3 regions of the Ruminococcus sp. J1101004sp1_RTP21198st1_B9_RTP21198_201120 genome follow, and region 1 is predicted to be linked to each of the others. Evidence: predicted binding sites of a transcription regulator. Region 1 holds the regulator's gene; each other region holds the start of a gene.
What was found. Region 1 encodes HrcA, which represses chaperone genes, less so after heat shock. Its sites were predicted from a motif close to TGTTAGCACTCNNNNNNNNNGAGTGCTAACA; they were not measured.
Positions count from the first base shown of each region.

Region 1 (7,282 bases):
TATTTCCTGGGATCTCCGGTCTTATATTGGTGGTCGGTATTAAAATAAAGCAGATAAAGCAAATAAAATGTATGGTCAGATCTGTGGCAACAAACCGGTAAAACATATCCTTACCACGCCTTGCCGCCAGCAAATACCCCACCGCCCAGAATGGAAATGCCAGAATATAAAACCACACAAATACAGGCAGTAAAGGAACTTCCCTGTCAAATGCCATCGTAAAATCAAAGTGATACCTGCCAGCTGTAAGCGCACTGCTTCCCCAGTAAATCAGACAATTCACTGCCATGATGGTCACAAGAGGTACAATAGACCACAGGGGGATATATCGGTTTAACAAATCTCTTTTCTTTGTTTTCAAGGCAAAACTCCTTTCCGGACTCTTGCGATGTTACTGCTCATTTCCTGACCAGCAGCACGGACAGTAACGTTGCGGCTACCCTTTAATATACAATAAGTAACAAAAAAAGAAAAGAGGATATCTCCCCTTTTCTTTATTCTTTTATGGAAAAACTGATTTTTTACTCTTCAAAGGTCTCTTTTAATTTGTCCATGAAGCTTTTTTTCTTCTTTTCGGACTTTTCTGTGCTATCGCCGGCACTGCCTGCAGGACGATTGCCGCATGCCTCGTCAAATTTGCGGAGAGCTTCTTTCGCGTCCTCATTCAGGTTGGTTGGTACCTGAACAACCAGAGTTACGTAGTGATCACCGCGAACATTCTTGTTTCGAAGGGACGGAACACCTTTTCCCTTCAGACGGATTCTGGTATCTGTCTGAGTTCCTGGTTTCACTTCATAGAGAACTTCTCCATCTACTGTATTCAGTTTGACTTCGCCGCCAAGCGCTGCCTGTGCATAAGTAATCGGTGCAGTAGAGTAAATATTCATATCCTGTCTCTGGAAAATCGGATGGCGTGCTACATTTACTTCTACCAGCAGATCGCCTCTCGGACCTCCATTTGTGCCAGGTTCACCTTTATCACGGATACGGATACTCTGACCATTGTCAATACCAGCTGGAATAGATACCTTAATTTTTTTGCGATTGGAAATGTAGCCGGTACCACGGCAATCCGGACATTTATCTTTGATAATTTTGCCAGTACCATGACAATCCGGACACACCTGAACGTTACGAACCATGCCAAACATGGACTGCTGGGTGTAAACGATCTGTCCTTCACCATTACATTTCGGACAGGTAACCGGTGAGGTACCAGCCTTAGCTCCAGAACCGTGACAGGAAGTACATTCATCTTTCAGAGTAATCTCAAGTTCTTTCTCACAGCCAAATACAGCATCCTCAAAGGTGATATTCACGCGTGCACGCAGGTTTGCACCCTTCATAGGTCCATTATTGGCACGTCTGCGGCTTCCGCCGCCTCCAAACAGATCTCCGAAAATATCTCCGAAGATATCACCCATGTCTGCGCCGGAGAAATCAAAGCCGCCGAAACCGCCTGCTCCGCCACCGCCGCCGTTTTCAAAAGCGGCATGACCAAACTGATCATACTGTCTTCTCTTGTCCGGGTCACTTAAGACGCTGTAAGCCTCTGTTGCCTCTTTGAATTTCGCTTCAGCTTCCTTATCTCCCGGATTTACATCGGGATGATACTTCTTGGCAAGCTGACGATATGCTTTTTTTAATGTAGCGTCATCGGCGCTCTTATCAACGCCTAAGACTTCATAGTAATCTCTTTTATCAGCCATGATTTCTTTTCCTAACTTTTTGTATTTGGTTATCTTATGGAAGACGCCAGCGGCGCAATTCCTGTAATATGTCTTTCACCACCACTGCCCGGTCATGAATCATGACCGGGCTGTAGTTTCATGTTCCGAAATATTGGAACTTATTATTCAATTAAACCTCTTTGTAGTCAGCATCTACAACATCATCGCCGTAACCTGCCTCGTTACCGCCCTGGGAAGCTCCTCCCATGTCCGGTCCCGGGCCTGCCTGACCAGCACCGCCCTGTGGGTTCTGTGCTTCATACATCTTTGCGAAAAGCTTCTGAGCACTTTCCATCATCTTCTCCTGAGCAGCTTTGATCTCAGCGACCTGAGCATCTCCGATCTCATCTGTATTTGCATATTTAGCAAGGATATCTTTTAATGCATTTAAGTCAGCCTCTACGGAAGCTTTGTCATTTGCATCCAGTTTATCGCCTGCTTCTTTCAGTGCATTCTCAACCTGGAATACCATGGAGTCTGCATTGTTCTTTGTATCAATTGCCTCTTTACGTTTCTTATCCTGAGCTTCGAACTCAGCAGCTTCTTTAACAGCCTTGTCAATATCAGACTCGGACATGTTAGAACCAGCTGTGATTGTAATGTGCTGCTCTTTACCTGTTCCAAGATCCTTAGCAGATACATTTACAATACCGTTGGCATCGATATCGAATGTAACCTCAATCTGCGGAACACCACGACGTGCTGGTGGAATTCCATCCAGACGGAACTGTCCAAGGGACTTGTTGTCTTTCGCGAACTGACGCTCGCCCTGTAATACATTGATATCTACAGCGGTCTGATTATCAGCTGCTGTGGAGAAAATCTGGCTCTTCTTGGTCGGAATAGTTGTATTTCTCTCGATCAGACGTGTTGCAATACCACCCATTGTCTCGATGGACAGGGAAAGTGGAGTAACATCAAGAAGAAGGATGTCACCTGCACCAGCCTCACCGGAAAGCTTACCACCCTGGATAGAAGCACCAAGTGCAACACACTCATCTGGGTTCAAGGCCTTGCTTGGCTCTTTGCCAGTTAACTGTCTTACTTTATCCTGTACAGCCGGGATACGTGTAGATCCACCAACCAGAAGCACCTGTCCAAGATCAGAAGCAGTAAGACCTGCATCAGAAAGTGCACGGCGAACCGGCTCTGCTGTTTTCTCAACAAGATCGTGTGTAAGTTCGTCAAATTTAGCTCTTGTAAGGTTCATATCAAAATGCTTCGGTCCTTCAGCTGTTGCTGTGATGAATGGCAGGTTGATATTGGTTGTTGTTGCGGAAGAAAGCTCTTTCTTAGCTTTCTCAGCAGCTTCTTTCAGTCTCTGAAGAGCCATCTTATCGTTGCTTAAGTCAACGCCCTCTGTTCTCTTGAACTCAGAAAGCATATAGTCTGTAATTCTCTGGTCAAAGTCATCACCACCAAGACGGTTGTTACCAGCTGTTGCCAGAACTTCGATAACGCCATCACCAATCTCAATAATGGAAACATCGAATGTACCACCACCAAGGTCATAAACCATGATCTTCTGCTCTTTCTCATTGTCAAGACCATATGCAAGAGCTGCTGCTGTAGGCTCGTTGATGATACGTTTTACATCAAGACCTGCAATCTTACCAGCATCCTTGGTTGCCTGACGCTGAGCATCATTGAAATATGCCGGAACAGTGATAACTGCTTCTGTAACAGACTCTCCAAGGTATCCTTCAGCGTCTTTTTTCAGTTTCTGAAGAATCATAGCAGAAATTTCCTGTGGGGAATATTTCTTATCGTCGATTGTTACACGGTAATCTGTACCCATCTCTCTCTTGATGGAAGAGATTGTTTTCTCTGCGTTTGTTACTGCCTGACGTTTTGCAGGCTCACCTACCAGACGCTCACCTGTCTTTGTGAATGCTACAACAGATGGTGTTGTTCTGGATCCTTCTGTATTTGCGATAACGGTTGGCTGTCCACCTTCCATAACAGCTACACAGCTGTTTGTTGTACCTAAGTCAATACCAATGATTTTTCCCATGATAATTTTCCTCCTGTTTAAAAATTCATGGTTGCTGTCCATTGCACGAACAGTAACATTTATACTTTGTTTTTAGAAAATGTCGATGAAGTTTGATTCTCCAAGCTGCTCTCTGTCAATTAGCAACTTTTACCATACTGTGTCTTACAACGAAATCCTTGTAAGTATATCCCTTCTGGAATTCCTCTACGACGATGTTCTCGCCAACGGATTCGTCCTCCACATGCATCACTGCATTATGCAGATTCGGATCAAATTCCTTGCCTACAGCTTCGATTGGCTTCACACCCATCTCATCAAAGGCTGTCATCATCTGCTTATAGATCATCTTCATGCCTTCTGCAAATGGATCATCCTCCGGTGCCTGTGCAAGACCTCTTTCGAAGTTATCCACGATCGGAAGCATTTTTTCAACGATGTCCCTGGCACCGATGATGTACATGCTGGATTTCTCTTTCTCCGTTCTTTTACGGTAGTTATCGAATTCAGCCATGCTGCGCTTCAGTCTGTCTGTAAGCTCCTCGACCTGCTGTTCAAATTTATCTTTCTCTTTTTTCTTCTTGCCGAAGAAAGAAGTTTTTGTCTTGGTTTCCGGTTCCTTCTGAGATTCTGCTTCCTGATCTGACTGCTCAGTTTCTTCTGTCTGTGCAGGTTCTTCGGAAGTCTCCTCTTCTGCTGTCTGGGCTGTATCTGCTGCCTCTTCTTCGCTTCCGTCTGTTACCGGAATGTCAACTGCTTCTTCCTGTACTTCGGCTTCTTTATTCATTTCTTCTGACACGCTTTCAACCGCCTTTCTAGGTTTTCTTATTTACCATTTCGTCAAGCTGGACTTTTAATTTCTTTAAGCTGTCCACTACATTCTCGTAATCCATTCGCTTGGGACCGATAATTCCAATAGTTCCACGCATTCCATCTCCCAGCTCGTAAGTAGCTGTGACCACACTGCAGTCTTTCATGGTACGTACCGGAACTTCATCCCCGATGTATACCTGAACTCCTGTGTTCTCCGGATCTCCCATTTCCTCACGGACCATATCCGCAAGTTCCTGCTTATCCTCGAAAGTGGAAATCAGCTCACTGGCTCTGGATGTATCTGCAAGCTCTGGATACTTAAATATGTTGGTCGCTCCCGATGTATATACTTTCATATCTTCTTCGTCCACGTGAATCGTAGCTGCGACTGCGTCCAGCACATCTGCAACCACACCGCTGTGGCTACCCGCCTGTTCTTTCAATCTGGCAATCATGCCCAGATTAATATCCTGGATGGGTACGCCGTTCAGGTTCGTGTTAAGAAGAAGATTCAGCTTCAGGATCGTCTGGTCATCCATCTCCTCATCAATATTAATGATCTGGTTCCGAATGACATTACCCTCACATACAACTACGGCAATCAGCTGCCGCTCATTGACTCGTGAAAGCTGAATGAACTTCAGGGTGCTTCCCTTATACTGGGGAACCGCAACCATAGCCGCATAATTGGTATTCGTGGCAAGAACCTTCGCCACCTGCTTGAGCACCTTATCCATCTTATCTGATTTCTCAATCATCAGATCACGGATTTCTGCGATCTCGGCTTCCTTCTCCCTGGTAAGCTCATCTACATAAAGGCGATAGCCTTTATCTGATGGAATTCTTCCGGCTGAGGTGTGGGGCTGTACGATGTAGCCCATATCCGTCAGGTCGGACATCTCATTTCGGATGGTAGCAGAGCTGACATTCAGATCCGGATACTTGGAAATAGTTCTGGAACCTACAGGCTCGCCTGTTTCCATATAAGTTTTGATGATTGCTTTCAGTATTTTCCGTTTGCGCTCATCTAATACTTCATCCATGAAATATCTGCTCCTTCCTGAAAAGCAGACGGTCAAACCTGATTCTGATTTCCGTCTGGCTTCTTCGAATTCCTTTTGTTAGCACTCATTATTTAGGAGTGCTAACATCTATGTTCTTAAGATACACCTCAGTATTCCTTTTGTCAATATTTTTTACAAATTTTTTTCATCTTTTTTGATGATTTTTACCCTATACTTTACCATTCCGGCTAAATTCTCCTTACTGCAATACCTTTGGGGGTAACAAAGATACTACCAGGTATCTGCCAACGCAGTCTTATGTTTGCTGCCGCATAAATGAAAAAGATGCCTTGAGAAAATTTCCCCTGACATCTTCTTTCCTGTATAGGAATACCGCCCATAAGCGACATGTCCGTTTTGTAACTGTTCAGTATCTTCACAGTTATACGTTTCGCAAAACAGTACCTGCTGAATAGCAGCCTCTATTTTTTATAATTTTCCAGATAATCAAGAACTGCCGCCGGCTCATCCAGAAAAACTACCAGATCCAGCACGGAAAAATCCATGAATTTCTCTTCTGCTGTGTACTCCAGCAATGCTTTCATCTTGTCATAATATCCGTCAATGTTATACAGCACAATTGGGCGGTCAATACGTTTCAGGCTTTTCAAGGTAAAAATCTCAAAAAATTCCTCGTAGGTACCAATTCCGCCAGGTGCTACGATCGTAGCATCTGATTTTTCTTCCAGAAGTTTTTTGCGCTCTCTCATATTCTCTGTGAAAATAAATTCCGTGCATTTCTCATACAGAACTCCAGGCTGGTCAAAAAATCGGGGAGCAATTCCAAGTATGTAACCATTTTCTGCTGCCACGCCTCTGGCTGCTGCTCCCATCATTCCGGTAGCTCCGCCGCCAAACACCAGACCGTGACCTCTTTTTCCCATTGCTCTTCCAAGCTCTTCTGTTTTTTCATAATAAATATTTTTAAGCAGCGCACTTGAAGCACCATATACACATATGTTCAATCTGTTGTCCTCCTTATTTTTCTTCTAAACACAGGTGCTGCCCACCTGCGGCAGCACCATATACGAAAGTCAGCTGGCATATCTTTTCCAGTCAGCTTCCGACAGCCGCGCAAAACGCCATATTGGCCACACCGCACAAAACCATCACCAGAATGGGATTCATTTTATATTTTCTCAAAAGCACCAGTGCGGCAGTAAAGAATACCACCATTCGAATGCATATGTTTTCCCGAAACAGTTCCACTGCACCATTTATAAAAAAAGATGATACTAAAATGGTAACTCCTGCCTTGGCGATCATGGCCACAACCGCCGGACGAAGGGATGTAAGAGTTCCCTGGAGAAGGGACATTTTCCGATATTTCGTGTAAATATATGCCAGCAGGGTTACAATTATACAGGAGGGTAAAATACAGCCAAGAGTAGCCACCACTGCGCCCCCAGGACCTGCAATCCTGGTTCCTACAAAGGTTGCGGAATTTACTGCAATAGGACCAGGGGTCATCTCTGCAATGGTCACAAGGTCCGAAAAAGTTTCCATGGAAATCCAGCCATGCATAGTCACTACCTGTTCCTGTATAAGAGGCATTGCTGCATATCCGCCTCCAAAGCTTAATGCACCGATCTGAAGGAAACTGAAAAAGAGCTGAAGATAAATCATTTTTTCCATCCCTCCTTCACAAATGTACGCGCAAATCCAAATACAGCCACAATAAG
Region 1 covers NZ_JBCOMI010000019.1:42,756-50,037, reverse strand. The annotation lists gene AB5618_RS13705 (phosphatase PAP2 family protein) at 1-361, opposite strand, end outside; gene dnaJ (molecular chaperone DnaJ) at 522-1,709, opposite strand; gene dnaK (molecular chaperone DnaK) at 1,861-3,744, opposite strand; gene grpE (nucleotide exchange factor GrpE) at 3,860-4,522, opposite strand; gene hrcA (heat-inducible transcriptional repressor HrcA) at 4,539-5,579, opposite strand; gene AB5618_RS13680 (TIGR00730 family Rossman fold protein) at 6,023-6,565, opposite strand; gene AB5618_RS13675 (chromate transporter) at 6,657-7,226, opposite strand; gene AB5618_RS13670 (chromate transporter) at 7,223-7,282, opposite strand, start outside.

Region 2 (7,282 bases), on a different contig from region 1:
AGTAAAGAAATATGGTACCAAAGAAGACGTTTTCCCAACCTTATTTCAGCAGGAAAAATGTCAGAAATGTCTGAATGAAGGAGGAAAATGTTGATGGTTAAAGTAGAAGAAACAACCCAGGGTGTGCTTGATAAGATCAGCGAAGGCTTTGCACAGAAAGGTGCTTTTAATCTTCGTCAGAATGGTATTTCCATCTGTCACGGCGACAGCGAACATATCAAAATAAAGAAAAAAGAGGACAAGCCGGGAATCGATATTTTCATTGACGGGGAGACAAAGGGAGAGAAGGTTTTCATCCCGGTAGTGGTAAGTGTATCTGGAATGACCGATCTGGTTTACAATGATTTTTATGTGGCAGACGGCGCAGATGTTGACATTGTTGCAGGCTGCGGAATCCACAATAGTGGCTGTAATGACAGTCGTCACGATGGTATTCATACCTTCCATGTGGGTAAAAATGCTAATGTACATTACGAGGAAAAACACTATGGAGAGGGGAATGGAACCGGAAGCAGAGTGCTGAATCCGGTAACTAATATTGAGCTTGGAGAGAACTCCGTATTTACGCTGGATACCGTTCAGATCAAAGGTGTTGACTCCACAATCCGTACCACAAATGTTTCAATGGATGCAGATTCCAAGCTGTTTGTTCTGGAACGTCTGATGACAGATGGGGAGCAGAAAGCGGAGTCTGATATTGAAGTCTGTATGAACGGAGCGGGATCTTCTGCACAGATTATTTCCCGTTCTGTTGGAAAGGGAAACTCTTCCCAGGTTTTCCATCCGAAGGCTGTTGGAAAGAACAAATGTCACGCACATATCCAGTGTGATTCCATTATTATGGATCATGCAGAGGTGGGTTCTATCCCGGAAATCCAGGCGAAGCATGTGGATGCTGCAATTGTTCATGAGGCCGCTATTGGAAGAATTAACGATGAGCAGCTTCTGAAGCTAAGAACTCTTGGAATGACGGAAGCTGAGGCGGAAAATGTGATCATTGAGAATTTCCTGAGTTGAGAAAAACTTAAACAGAAAAATAACTATTCAGTAGGTATGTACTATTTTGCGGAGGTTGTAACTGTGAAGGTGCTGAATAGTTACACAGAGAATATAGAATCTTCAGGTAGGTTTGGAAGATTTATGAAAAAATGCCAGGCAGCGTCGTTCAAAGACGCTGCCTGGCATTTGACATTATCTAATTTTTACGGATTTTTTGGAACTCCATTTGGAATAATATTTTTTGCCGCTTACAACTTTGTAGGTGCGGATCCGTACATAATATTTTTTCTTTGAAACCAGTTTCTTTAAGGTTGCGCGTGTAGCAGAGCCTTTTACGGTAAGGGTTTTCGCCTTTTTCATGCTGCTGTTCTGGTTGCCTTTATCGGAATCATCTTTACCGGAGTTATCTTTACCGGAATCGTCTTTACCAGAGTTATCTTTACCAGAATCATCTTTACCGGAATCGTCTTTACCGGAGTCATCTTTACCAGAATCGTCTTTACCAGAGTCATCTTTACCGGAATCATCCTTACCAGAATCGTCTTTACCAGAATCATCTTTACCAGGATTATCTTTTCCTGCGTCCGAGTCATCCTTGCAAGGAGCAGCTGTGATCGTAAAGGTTGTGTTAATAATGCCGGTGTAATTTCCAGCTCCAGTAATAGTTACAGTAGCAGTACCTTCCTTCACATTATCTTTATAAGAAACTGTGAAATCAGTGCCTGCCGCAAGTGTCTTGTCTCCGTATGTAACGGTAACATCCGGGCATTTCTCTGTTCCGTCACTGGTGTAGGAATACTGGGAAAGGGAAGCGGAATAGCGGTTGATATCCAATGGTTTAATGGTAAAGTCTCTCGTAACAGAACCAGTGTAATTTCCAGTTCCAGTGAGGATTGCGGAAGCAGTACCTGCATCTCAGTTGTTTCTGTAGGAAACGTAATAATCCTGGTTCAGGGTTAATTCCTTGTCCCCGCTTTTTACTGTGGCGTTTGGGCGTAAAGAGGAGCCTGTGTAGGTAAGGCTTTCATTGGAAAGCGTAACCGTGCAGCTGCTGATGTCAGCTCTGTTTATAGTAAACGATTTGGTTACATACCCCTGGTAATTTCCAATTCCATCAATTCCAACCCACGGAGAATTGTAATAACTGCTTGGTTCAATGTTGTTGTGGTATGTTACAGTGAAATCCCTGTCTTTTACCAGGGTTTTACCACTGTGGGTAACTGTCACTTCAGGAGTTACCTCGGAACCAGTGTAATATGCCGGGGCAATGGAGAGTCTGGCATTTGCCATGATCTACAATGCAATCACTGGAAATACAGATGCAGTAGAGGAAAATGGAGAGGCAGTCCGTTTGTACCAGAATTTCTGGAGATTCACAAAGGAAAATGTGAAAAGGACACAAATTTAGTTTTTCATTTAAGATAAATGTGAAAAAAATGTGAAATTAGCACTCGCCTCTTGACAGTGCTAACAATACATGTTATATTACATACAGAACAAAGGAAGAGAGAAAAAGAAATCTTCCAGTTTGAACAAAGATGTTAATTAAACACGCAAGTGTTCACAATATAAGGAGGAATGGATTATGTTAATGCCTAGTATTTTTGGAGAAGATTTATTTGATGACTGGATGAGATTACCTGTAGAAAGAGAGAATCACAGAGGTTACAGAGCTGCTGAATTGATGAAGACAGATATTAAGGATGTGGATGGAAATTATGAGCTGAGCATTGATCTTCCAGGCTTCCATAAAGAGGATGTGAAGATTCAGCTGAAGGATGGCTATCTGAACATTCAGGCTTCCAGAACCGAGAATAAAGATGAGAAAGACAATAACGGTAAATACGTTCACAGAGAGCGTTACACCGGACAGTGCTCCAGAAGCTTTTATGTAGGTAAGGAACTGGAGCATGAGGACATCCATGCGAAATATGACAATGGTGTTCTGACTGTTACTTTCCCGAAGGAAGCGAAGAAGAAAGTGCCTGAAGAGAAAAAATTTATTTCTATTGAAGGCTGATTCCCGGGGAAAGAGTTGTTTTAATAGATAAGAATTTCCGTGGGAAATTGATAACAGATAATAATTGGCGCGGAGTAGTTCACCTGCTTCGTGCCGATGAAATAGATGATTGAAATAGATAATATATAGTGTGCATTAGCCGTAAATCAGAAGCGGCGGCTGATATTGCCGACTTACATAAGTAACGAGTGAAAGCGGCAGAGCATGTTTTATTTGATGTGCTTGCAGTGTATGGATTATTCAGCGATATTGAAATAATGGTAAACAGCTTCTTTTATATAGATTGTGTTTTAGATTGTGTTTCATTTTAAGACGATTTTCTAATTTACATAGATTTTGTTTCATACCCCCTCATTTCCTGCCGGCTACCCACCGGCAGGTTTTTTCTTATGTCTTTACATCATTTCACCTGTCTGCTATACTTGTCTGGAATTGTTGATGACTGCGAAAGACAGAACAAAAATCTCTCACAAATTGTGATGCATATCTTGCAGAAAGCCTTTTTCAAACAGGCTTCAGAGCGTGAAAACAAGATGCTGCTGCAGTAATCGTGGATGGCAAAAACATGTTACTGTTACTCCGTTCACAGTAACAAAAACATTTTCAGAGAAGGAATTTACTCATGAATTATATTGTATTTGACCTGGAATGGAATCAGAGTCCAGGGGGAAAAAGGTGGTCTAACAGCCGTCTGCCTTTTGAAATCATAGAAATCGGCGCCATAAAACTAAATGAAGAGAAAGAAATTGTGGATAGCTTTCAGCGTCTGATCAAGCCCCAGGTGTACAATTGGATTCATGACAGCATCCATGAAGTGATTCACATGAATTATAAGGATCTGCAGAAAGGAACTCTTTTCCCACAGGCCATCACGGAATTTCTGGAATGGTGTGGCGAAGAATATATATTCTTTACCTGGGGAAATCAGGATGTAATGGAACTGCAGCGGAACATGAAATATTATGGAAAACTTTCCCTGCTGAAAGGTCCTGTGACTTATTATGATGTGCAGAAATTATTTGCCATTCGTTATGAAGAAAATGACGAGCGCCGTGCCCTGGAATTTGCTGCTGATAAAATGGGCGTGGAGAAGAAAATGGATTTTCACCGTGCTCTGGGAGATGCTTATTATACTGCATGTATTCTCCAGAAAATAGAAGATAAATACATTTTTCCAAACTCATCCCTGGACGTGTATCAGAATCCCAAGAGTAAGCGTGAAGAGATTCACATATCCTATCCAACCTATGATAAATATGTATCCCGAGAGTTCTATTCCCGCGAAAAAGCCATGAAGGACCGAGAAGTAACCAGCACGAAATGTCCATTATGCCATAATCCGGCCAAGCGTAAGATACGTTGGTTTATGAATAATTCCAAGGTTTATTACAGTGTGTCCCTTTGTCAGGAGCACGGCTTTGTACTGGGAAAAATCAGGATTCGCCGAACGGAAGACAATAAGTATTATGTAATTAAGAAGCTCACCAATGTAACAGATGAAGAAGCCGATGAAATCCGCCAGAAACGTGATGCTCATCGTGCCAAACGGAGACTGAAGAAAGAAGAGCAGTAAATAACTACTGCTTGTAATGAATGAAAAACTAACATTTGGTTAATAGAAAAATCCTCTCCAATCACATATGCTGTTTATAAGTAATACAACAACAGCATATAAAAAGGAGGGGATTTTATGAGTTTAAGAAATTATTTTTACAGGTTTGGGAAATACATTCTGACATTTTTCTTTGTAACACTGCTGATGGTTCTCTTTGGTCCGCTGCGGGCGCAGGCTGCTATTACCAAGGAAGTTACCTCGGATGGTTTTAAACTCAGCGGAACGGGCTGCATGAATGTGTGGGATGGAGACGAATTCCGCTATTATATTGGTTATCAGATCCCTCATGAAGACTCCATGGATTACAAGGTAGATGTGACTATGACTTTTCAAAGCTCCAGTCTGACACCAGGCAGGGCAAGCGTGTATCTGGATGACGACAGCATACCCTTATATTCAAACGGAGGTACGGTGCTGCAGGGCTCAGCCACCTTCTCCAAATCTGATGAAATGGAATTGATGGAAATATTTGTAAATTACGATAGTTTTCCAAGTGAGCAGAACGTAGATTTTTCCATCTCGGTAAATGTACGGGAAAATCGCAAAAACGCAGATATTGCCATTTATCCTCCGGAAAACAATTACGACAAAACCACAGGAGTGTTTCTGGTAACGGTTGACGATCCTTATGTTTTTTATTCAAATAAGGATTCGTCCAAATATTCTGTAAGTATTTCGGACTCATCGGTGGCACAGGTTACAGGCATTACTCCAAAATCCAATGACAGCTTTGAGGTGAGCGTATATTTTGCAAAAGCAGGTTCGGCGGATTTCATTTTCAAATATGGAAATCAGACGAAAAAGGTAACCTTCACAGTAGCGAAAACAGTCATAACTGTTTCCAGCTCCATCTCCCTGAAGGTGGGGGATACCACCATGTTTTCCAATTATGTTTTCAAAACCGGCGGTGGAAGCATCACCATCAAGAAAGTGAAATCCAGCAATAAAAAGATCGTTGATGCAGCCGGAGGATTCCTGATCGCAAAGAAGCCTGGCACGGCCAAGGTAAGTGCCCTGGTAAATGGCAAGCGGAGAACCATAACCGTGATCGTCGGCAAAAAGCCTGCCCCCAAGCCAAAACTGAAACAGCTTCAGGTAAAAGTGAAAGGCTATAAATATTATCCGGATTCCGGCAAAACCATTTACACAACCCGTTTCACCAATAAATCCAAAAGTACCATCACCAAAGTGAAGCTGAAATTCACCATGACCATTAATGAAGAAATGACCCGAACCAAAACCTTCAAGGTCAATATAAAACCGGGAAAGACAAAAACCATGAAGCTGAATATAGGAAAATTAATAGCAAATCCTTCAAATATTAAGGTGAAATGCCTGAAATTCTGGTATAAGAGTTGAGGAAAGAAACTGTAGTAATAGGGGCATTTCGAATAAAGAGATAAAAGAATATTGTGTAAAGTAGAGGAGTTACAATAAAAATAATACAGGGCTAAGAACGAAAATGCGTAATGCAGTTTTCATTCTTAGCCCTTATTCTATAAAGTCGGTGTTGTCAGCAGACTGGTCATGATCGACCGTTCATACTGCATTCCCCATCCAACCATCTGACCATTGAAATAATACTTGCTCTTTAATCTCAATGGTCCCACAGCGTTGGAAAGAATGGCCTGTTTCTTGGTAAGAACACTGAGGTCTGTTCCTGTGGGGACGGTCACGTATACATTTTTTGTGTAGTAGAATGGATAAGTATTTCCGCAATTATTCAGCAGATACTGCTCACCTGGAAGATTTTTCTTCGGAACAGGATTCTTTCTGATTTTTACTTTTTTACATTCGAAATTGTCGAAACCGTAATCCAGAAGGCTCTTTGTGTCAGCCCAGGCGCCATTTACGGAATTCATCACAACTGCAACCAGGGTCATATTTCCACGCTTGGCATAGGTGATCAGAGTAGCACCGGCAACATCTGTGTAGCCTGTTTTTCCACCCAGAACACCATCATAGGCGTAATCCCGGCCAGCCATCATCTTGTGATGATTGAGCAGATAGCGGGTTTCTGTAAAAATATTGGTAGGCGGAATTTCATAAAGATCTGTGGTGAAAAATTTCCTGCAAAGTGGATTCTGCCATGCAGCCTTGGCTATTTTTGCCATATCGCCTGCGGTGGTTACATGAGTCTCATCAGGAAGTCCGTTAGGGTTATTAAAATGGGTGTTTTTGCATCCAAGTTGCTGGGCTCTGGTGTTCATCAGCTCTACAAACTTCTTCACAGAACCGGAAACCTCTTCCCCAATACCAAGTGCCATTTCATTGGCTGATTCCAGCATCAGTGCCATAAGACATTGTTCAACTGTAAAAACCTCTCCGGCATCACCATAAATGGTGGAACTTCCCGCTTCAATTCCGTAAGCCGCCTGCTGAGAAAGGGTAAGCTGTGCGTTCACGTCCAGGTTCTCACATCCAAGAAGACAGGTGAGAAGCTTGGTAATACTGGCCGGGTAAAGCTGAGTATTGGCATTCTTGGAATACAGGACCGCTTCTGTATTTAAGTCCATGAGAACTGCTGACTGCGCCTCAATCTTAGGACCCTCCGGCCAACCCTCAATGGAATCGGTATCAGCTGCCTGTGCATAATATTCGGTATGCGGATCCGGAGTAGGAGTGGGAGATTCGCTGGCAGTGTCTGT
Region 2 covers NZ_JBCOMI010000005.1:157,746-165,027, reverse strand. The annotation lists gene AB5618_RS05000 (ABC transporter ATP-binding protein) at 1-94, shown strand, start outside; gene AB5618_RS04995 (SufD family Fe-S cluster assembly protein) at 94-1,017, shown strand; gene AB5618_RS04990 (hypothetical protein) at 1,192-1,833, opposite strand; gene AB5618_RS04985 (hypothetical protein) at 1,915-2,289, opposite strand; gene AB5618_RS04980 (Hsp20/alpha crystallin family protein) at 2,585-3,019, shown strand; gene AB5618_RS04975 (DUF6783 domain-containing protein) at 3,462-3,545, shown strand; gene AB5618_RS04970 (3'-5' exonuclease) at 3,642-4,592, shown strand; gene AB5618_RS04965 (hypothetical protein) at 4,710-5,993, shown strand; gene AB5618_RS04960 (D-alanyl-D-alanine carboxypeptidase family protein) at 6,131-7,282, opposite strand, start outside.
Region 2: AB5618_RS04980 (Hsp20/alpha crystallin family protein) is a predicted target of HrcA. The motif match lies at 2,442-2,472, and genes of this name have one in related genera.

Region 3 (7,282 bases), on a different contig from region 1:
AAGTAAAGAATAAGAAAAAGAAATCCAGTATGATTCAGGTCAGTATTGGTGTTCTGGCAGTTATTCTGGCTATTCTTATTATTATAATGATGGGAATTGTTTCTGATATTCAGGGAACGGCTCGTATTGTAAATTATACTGGTTTAGTCCGTGGAGAGACACAGAGGATCATCAAGCTGGAGGTTGCCGGGGAACAGGACGATGCAATGATCCAGGAGGTAAGGTCTTTCATTGATGGTCTGCGCAATGGAAATACGAAACTGAATCTGGTATATCTGAATGATACGGATTTTCAGAATAAAATGCAGGAACTGGACGAGGGATTTTCTGATCTGTATAAAGAAATCTGTTTGGGGCGGTCTGAAGGATATGAAAAAACAGATATTATATCCAGAAGTGAGGATTTCTTTGTAATCTGTGATGAAGCAACAGGTCTGGCCGAAAAATATTCGCAGAAAAAAGCCACATCCTTATCATTGCTTGAAAAATATATCACAGCAGATATTGTTGTGTTGATGCTGCTGATCGGATATGAGTTTATAAAAGCAATACAGTATGCTGCAATGAACCGTCTGTTGCAGCGAAAAGTATATCTGGATGATGCGACAGGACTTCCGAACAAAAATAAATGTGAAGAATTACTGAGTGAGGAAGAAACGGATGCAGATACCGGTGTCTGCAGTTTTGACCTTAATAATCTCCGGCGTATTAATGACAGCAGAGGACATGAAGCCGGTGATGCCTATATCCGTAGATTTGCTATCTGCCTGCGGGCTTCCATACCAGCAGAGCAGTTTGTGGGAAGAGCAGGTGGAGATGAGTTTCTTGTAGTTACCCATGGACTGGACAGGGAACAGATGACACAGTGCCTTGAAAAGGTGCGCAGAGATATGGCAGAGGAATCCAGAGTGTATCCGGATACTCAGCTAAGCTATGCGGTAGGTTTTGCACTGGCCTGTGATTTTCCCGGAAGTACAATGAGGGAGCTGTTTAACTGCGCAGACAAAAACATGTATATCAATAAGAATCATGTAAAAAGGGAAGAGGCTGCAGCAGAAAAGAATCAGGGATATCAGCTGTTAAAGCTGCTTAATCAGCACGGCAGTAATTTCTCAGATTGTCTATATTGTGATGCCGGGATGGATACCTATCGGGCGATTCGTTCCAGTGAAAATTTTTTCCTGGCCTCTGATGGTGCATATTCCGGTGCAGTGGAACAGATCATAGAGGAACAGATTGAAAAGTCCTGTCAGGCAGATATTCGCGAAGGGCTGCAGATTTCGGAACTTCAAAAGAAAATGCATACGAAGAAAGATGTGCTGGAATATGAGTATAATATCGGGAAACAGGGGGCATATAACCGCCTGACACTGATTCCTGTGGACTGGGATGAGGACAAAAAGCTGCATCATTTTCTCCTGGCATTTGAAACCATCCGAAAGACTTCAGAAGGTCAGACAGGGGCAAAAGAGCAGCTGCAGCTTTATTATGAACAGCTGAAACAGTCTATCCTGGAAAATGACAGCTATGTGGATGCGCTTCTGGAATTGTCAGATGTGATCTATACAGTAAATCTGACAAAAGATGTTCTGGAAAGAAGGATTGTACTGAATGGAAAAGAACAGAAGAGCCGGGAACTTTTTATGGATTATTCACTTCCATGTTCTTATCAGGATTACTGCTGGGAATATGAGAAAAAAATCACCCAGGAAACAATTGCCGGTTACTGTATGACAGATAATTGTGAAAAGCTTCGTAAGAGGTTTGAGAACGGAGAAACAAATATGTCTGTGGAGTATTGTGCCCGCGAAGATGATGGAAGTATCCGCTGGGTACAGAAAACAGTTCTTATGACCAGAATGGTGGTGTTTGATACAGAAATTCTTGCTGAGATCCCTATGATTTATGCAATCATTCTGTTGCAGGATACCACACAGAGACATGAACGGGATGAGCAGGAACAGGCACGCCTTCAGGCTGCATTTAATGAAATGCGTGCCGAGAGCAGGGCGAAAACGAATTTCCTAAGCCGTATGAGCCATGATATCAGGACACCTTTGAATGGTATTATTGGTCTGTTAAAGATTGATGAGACCCATTTTGAGGATAAAGCACTGATACGGGAAAATCATAAAAAGATGAAGATAGCAGCGGATTATTTACTTTCCCTTATTAATGATGTTCTGCAGATGAGCAAAATAGAGGAAGGTCATATTGTTTTGACTCATGAATATATCTGTCTTAAAGATCTGGTCTATGAGATTGAGAGCATTATCACACACAGGGCAGCAGATGAGGATATTCAGTGGATTTATGAGAAAAATAAGGAGGATATTCCCTATCCTTATGTCTATGGAAGCTCACTGCATCTTCGCCAGATTTTTCTGAATATCTATGGAAACTGCATTAAGTATAACCGGCCGGGAGGAAAGATTACCACGGTAATGGAGGCTGTAGATGTACATGATGGGATCTGTACATACAGATGGACAATTTCTGATACAGGTATAGGGATGAGTGCAGAGTTCCTGAGCCGCATTTTTGATCCGTTCTCACAGGAAAAAACAGATGCCCGTAGTGTTTATCAGGGAACTGGTCTGGGAATGGCGATTGCCAGGGGATTGATTGAGCAGATGCATGGAAGTATTGAAGTGACAAGTCAGGTGGGAGTTGGATCTGTGTTTGTCATTACCATTCCTTTTGAGATTGCAGAGAAATATAATATTCGTGGATTGCATCTGTTGGCAGCCGAGGATAATGAGCTTAATGCTGAAATCATAGAAATGTTGCTGACTGATGACGGTGCGAAGGTTACAGTTGCAAAAAACGGCAGACAGGCGGTGGAGTACTTCGAAAGTAATTCTCCGGGAACCTTTGATGCCATATTGATGGATGTCATGATGCCTGTTATGGATGGTATCGCAGCAACAAAAGCCATACGTGCTATGGACAGGGCGGATGCAAAAACAGTTCCGATCATTGCAATGACTGCAAATGCATTTGAGGAAGATGCAAAAAGATGTCTCGCAGCCGGCATGACCGCACATCTGGCAAAACCATTCCAGATAGAAGATGTGGAAAAGGCCATTGTGGAGTGCTGTGGAAAGTAATGCCATCTGCAAGATCTATTGCCATCAGTAAATTATCAGAAGCAGCTAGTAAGTTAATTTTTGTTCCAATAAAAATAAAAAATCAATAGTTTTGGGACTACAATCCTAAAACTATTGATTTTTTTGTTGCTTTTGGAATATAATTAGTAAAGAGAGGAGCATTATTATGATTATAGAAAGAAAAGAATATTTAGAAAAACTGATAGCCTGGAAAGATAAGCAGTTGATTAAAATTGTTACAGGTGTACGACGTTGTGGAAAATCTATGCTTCTGGAAATTTATCGCAATTATTTAAAAGAGCATGGGATTGAGGAAGAACAGATTATTTCTATTAATTTTGAAGATCTTGATTATGAAGAACTGACAGATTACAGGAAATTATATAAATATTTAAAGGAACGTCTGATTGATGGAAAAATGACATATATTTTCCTTGATGAAATTCAGAATGTAACAGATTTTCCGAAAGTGTTGGACAGTCTTTATATTAAAAAAAACATAGATATTTATGTGACTGGTTCCAATGCATATATGTTGTCCAGTGAGATTGCAACTATGATTTCAGGAAGATATATTCAGATTGAAATGTTGCCGTTGTCTTTTAAGGAATATATGGAGAGTACTGGCAGTATGAATGACAGAGGAATCAAATATGCTGAGTATTTGCAGAATAGTTCATTTCCGTTTACACTGGAATTAAAAAATCAGCCAGATGAGATCAGAGATTATCTGGAAGGAATCTATAATACGATTGTTGTAAAGGATATTATAAACAGAAAAAAAATTACAGATACTATGATGCTTAAGAGTGTCTTAAGATTTGTGTTTGATAATATAGGAAATCCATTGTCATCAAAAAAAATTGCAGATACGATGACCTCAGAAGGGCGAAAAATTGATACAAAAACGGTGGAAAAATATCTAGAGGCTTTTAGCGAGAGTTATATTATATATCAGGCAAAACGTTATAATATAAAGGGAAAACAATATTTAAAAACTCTTGAAAAATATTATATAGTTGATATTGGAATGAGGTATATGCTTTTAGGTTCGAGGCAGGCAGATGCAGGACATGTTCTGGAAAATATAGTCTATCTGGAATTGTTACGTCGAGGATATGAGGTGTATGTTGGAAAAATCGATTCATATGAAGTGGATTTTGTGGCACAGAATAAAAAGGGAACAGTATATTTCCAGGTGGCACTGACTGTACGAGATGAAAATACACTTTTAAGAGAATTAAGGCCATTACAGGCGATACGAGATCATTATCCAAAGATTATCTTAACAATGGATGAAGAACCAGAAGAACAATATGAGGGAATTCGACGTATTAATGCCAGAGACTGGTTATTGGGGATTGTAGACTGAGCAATGCAAATTCATGGTAATAATATATATAAACAGAAGATACATTTGTTGATAGCAGTGAAAGTGCAAGATAAGTTGCAAAAATATGTTGTTCCTTTTTATGCAGTATGTGATGGGGGCTGGATGTCCGGTGGATATCCGTCTAGCACAGACCGTAGCGTTCACAAAATCTTCACAAAATAATTAGCACTCACCTCTTGACAGTGCTAATAATAGGTGCTATATTACAACTAGAACAAAGGAAGGGGATAAAAAGAAAGCAAAAGCGAAAGGCTTTATGAATTCCCTACCACCCGAGTTCCAAGAAACAAGGTAAACAGCATATATAAAAAGGAGAGATGACTTATGTTAATGCCTAGTATTTTTGGAGAGAACTTATTTGATGATTTCTTTAATGATTTTCCATTCTATTATGATGATAAAGCAATGAAAGATACCGAGAAGAAGCTTTATGGCAAGAGAGCCAGCCACGTTATGAAGACTGATATTAAGGAAATGGATAACGGTTATCAGCTGGTAGTCGATCTTCCAGGATTTACCAAAGATGAGATTAAGGCTTCCCTGGAGAATGGCTACCTGACCATCAGCGCTGAGAAAGGTCTGGACAAAGATGAGCAGGAGAAAGAATCCGGTCATTACATCCGCAGGGAGCGTTACGCAGGAGCCTGCAGCAGAAGCTTTTATGTAGGCGAGGATGTTCAGCAGGAGGATATTAAGGCTGAGTTTAAACATGGCATTCTGAAACTGTTTGTTCCGAAGAAAGAAGCGAAACCAGCAGTGGAAGAGAAGAAACACATTGCCATCGAAGGATAACTTTTCCCCTTTCAGAAGCATATTCTGAGAGAATAGCATAATTAAGAAGTAAGATGCCGCAGAATCACGGAAAATGGTGGTTCTGCGGCATCTTTTTTTACATTTGTTCGCTATTTTTCTGTCTTGACAATGCCTGTTGATTTAGCTATAATGGTGAAACTGTGAATATCCTAGTGAATTTGTACCCTTTTGGGTAATGAAATGTCTGCTTCTGCAGGCATTAACAATTATAAAAGTGGACTGTTTGGCGAATGAATGTTATCTGTGGTTGGTATATTTCTGCAGCTTTTTGTTCAGGACTTTTATAGTAATGGAATTTTCCGGGAGAAACAGCATATAAGAAATGTATGATACGGGGCGACAAGCCGCCGGAATGAAAGGGAGTAAGGCTATAATGGAAGAAAAGAAGAACTTACTAACCTATGCAGGACTTAAAAAACTGGAAGAAGAGCTGCATGATTTAAAGGTAGTAAAAAGAAAAGAAGTAGCAGGTAAGATCAAAGAGGCAAGAGAGCAGGGAGACCTGTCCGAGAATGCAGAGTACGATGCAGCTAAAGATGAGCAGAGAGATATCGAAGCGCGTATTGAAGAAATTGAGAAAATCCTGAAGAACGCTGAGGTTGTAGTTGAGGACGAAGTCGATCTTGACAAGATCAGCGTAGGATGTAAAGTAAGAGTACATGACTTCGAGTTTGACGAAGATATAGAACTGAAGCTGGTTGGCTCCACAGAGGCAAACAGCCTGGAAGGCAAGATTTCTAATGAATCTCCTGTAGGAAAGGCTCTTATGGGCGCACACACAGGTGATATTGTAGAAGTAGAGCTGCCATCCGGTATCATGAAGTACAAAGTGCTGGAAATCCAGCGTAATATTTAAGGAGGCACAAAAGTGGCAGAACAGAAGAATCAGGATCTGAATCAGCTTCTGAAAATCCGCCGTGATAAACTGGCAGAGCTTCAGGCGAATGGCAAGGATCCATTTCAGATAACAAAATTTAATCAGACCCATCATTCATTGGAAGTAAAGAACCTTTATGAGGCACACGAAGCAGAGCTGCTGAAGGATCGTACAGAGCCGGATGTAACAGGTCTTGATGAAGAGCAGGCGAAGGAAGTTCAGAAGAACGACTACGAAGAGAGAAGAAGTATTATGGATGCCAGCCCGCTCCATGTGGCAATCGCTGGACGTATGATGTTCAAGAGAGTCATGGGAAAAGCTTCTTTCTGCAATATCCAGGACTTACAGGGAAACATTCAGGTATATGTTGCAAGAGACGCTATCGGAGCAGATTCTTATGCAGACTTTAAGAAATCTGATATCGGCGATATCTTCGGTCTGGAAGGTTTTGCATTTAGAACCAGAACCGGTGAGATTTCTATTCATGCAGAGAAAATGACTCTTTTATCAAAGAGCCTGCAGATCCTTCCGGAGAAATTCCACGGACTGACAGATACAGATATGCGTTATCGTCAGAGATATGTAGATCTGATCATGAACCAGGAGAGCAAGAACGTATTTATCAAGCGCTCTCAGGTCATTAAAGAGATCCGAAACTTCCTTGCTGGCCGTGACTTCATGGAAGTAGAGACTCCAATGCTGGTTTCCAATGCTGGTGGTGCAGCTGCCAGACCATTTGAGACACATTACAATGCACTGAATGAAGATGTTAAGCTTCGTATTTCACTGGAACTTTATCTGAAACGACTGATCGTTGGCGGACTTGAAAGAGTCTACGAGATTGGCCGTGTATTCCGTAATGAGGGTGTTGATACCCGTCACAATCCAGAATTTACACTGATGGAGCTTTACCAGGCATATACAGATTATGAAGGAATGATGGAACTTACGGAATCCATGTTCCGTTACCTGGCAGAGAAGGTGTGCGGATCTGCGAAGATTTCCTATAATGGTATCGAGATTGACCTTAGCAAACCATTCGAACGTCTGACTATGAACGATGCAATCAAGAAATATGCAGGAATCGAC
Region 3 covers NZ_JBCOMI010000033.1:19,400-26,681, reverse strand. The annotation lists gene AB5618_RS17765 (response regulator) at 1-3,110, shown strand, start outside; gene AB5618_RS17770 (phosphatase PAP2 family protein) at 1-6, shown strand, start outside; gene AB5618_RS17760 (ATP-binding protein) at 3,277-4,482, shown strand; gene AB5618_RS17755 (Hsp20/alpha crystallin family protein) at 4,828-5,295, shown strand; gene greA (transcription elongation factor GreA) at 5,690-6,172, shown strand; gene lysS (lysine--tRNA ligase) at 6,185-7,282, shown strand, end outside.
Region 3: AB5618_RS17755 (Hsp20/alpha crystallin family protein) is a predicted target of HrcA. The motif match lies at 4,664-4,694, and genes of this name have one in related genera.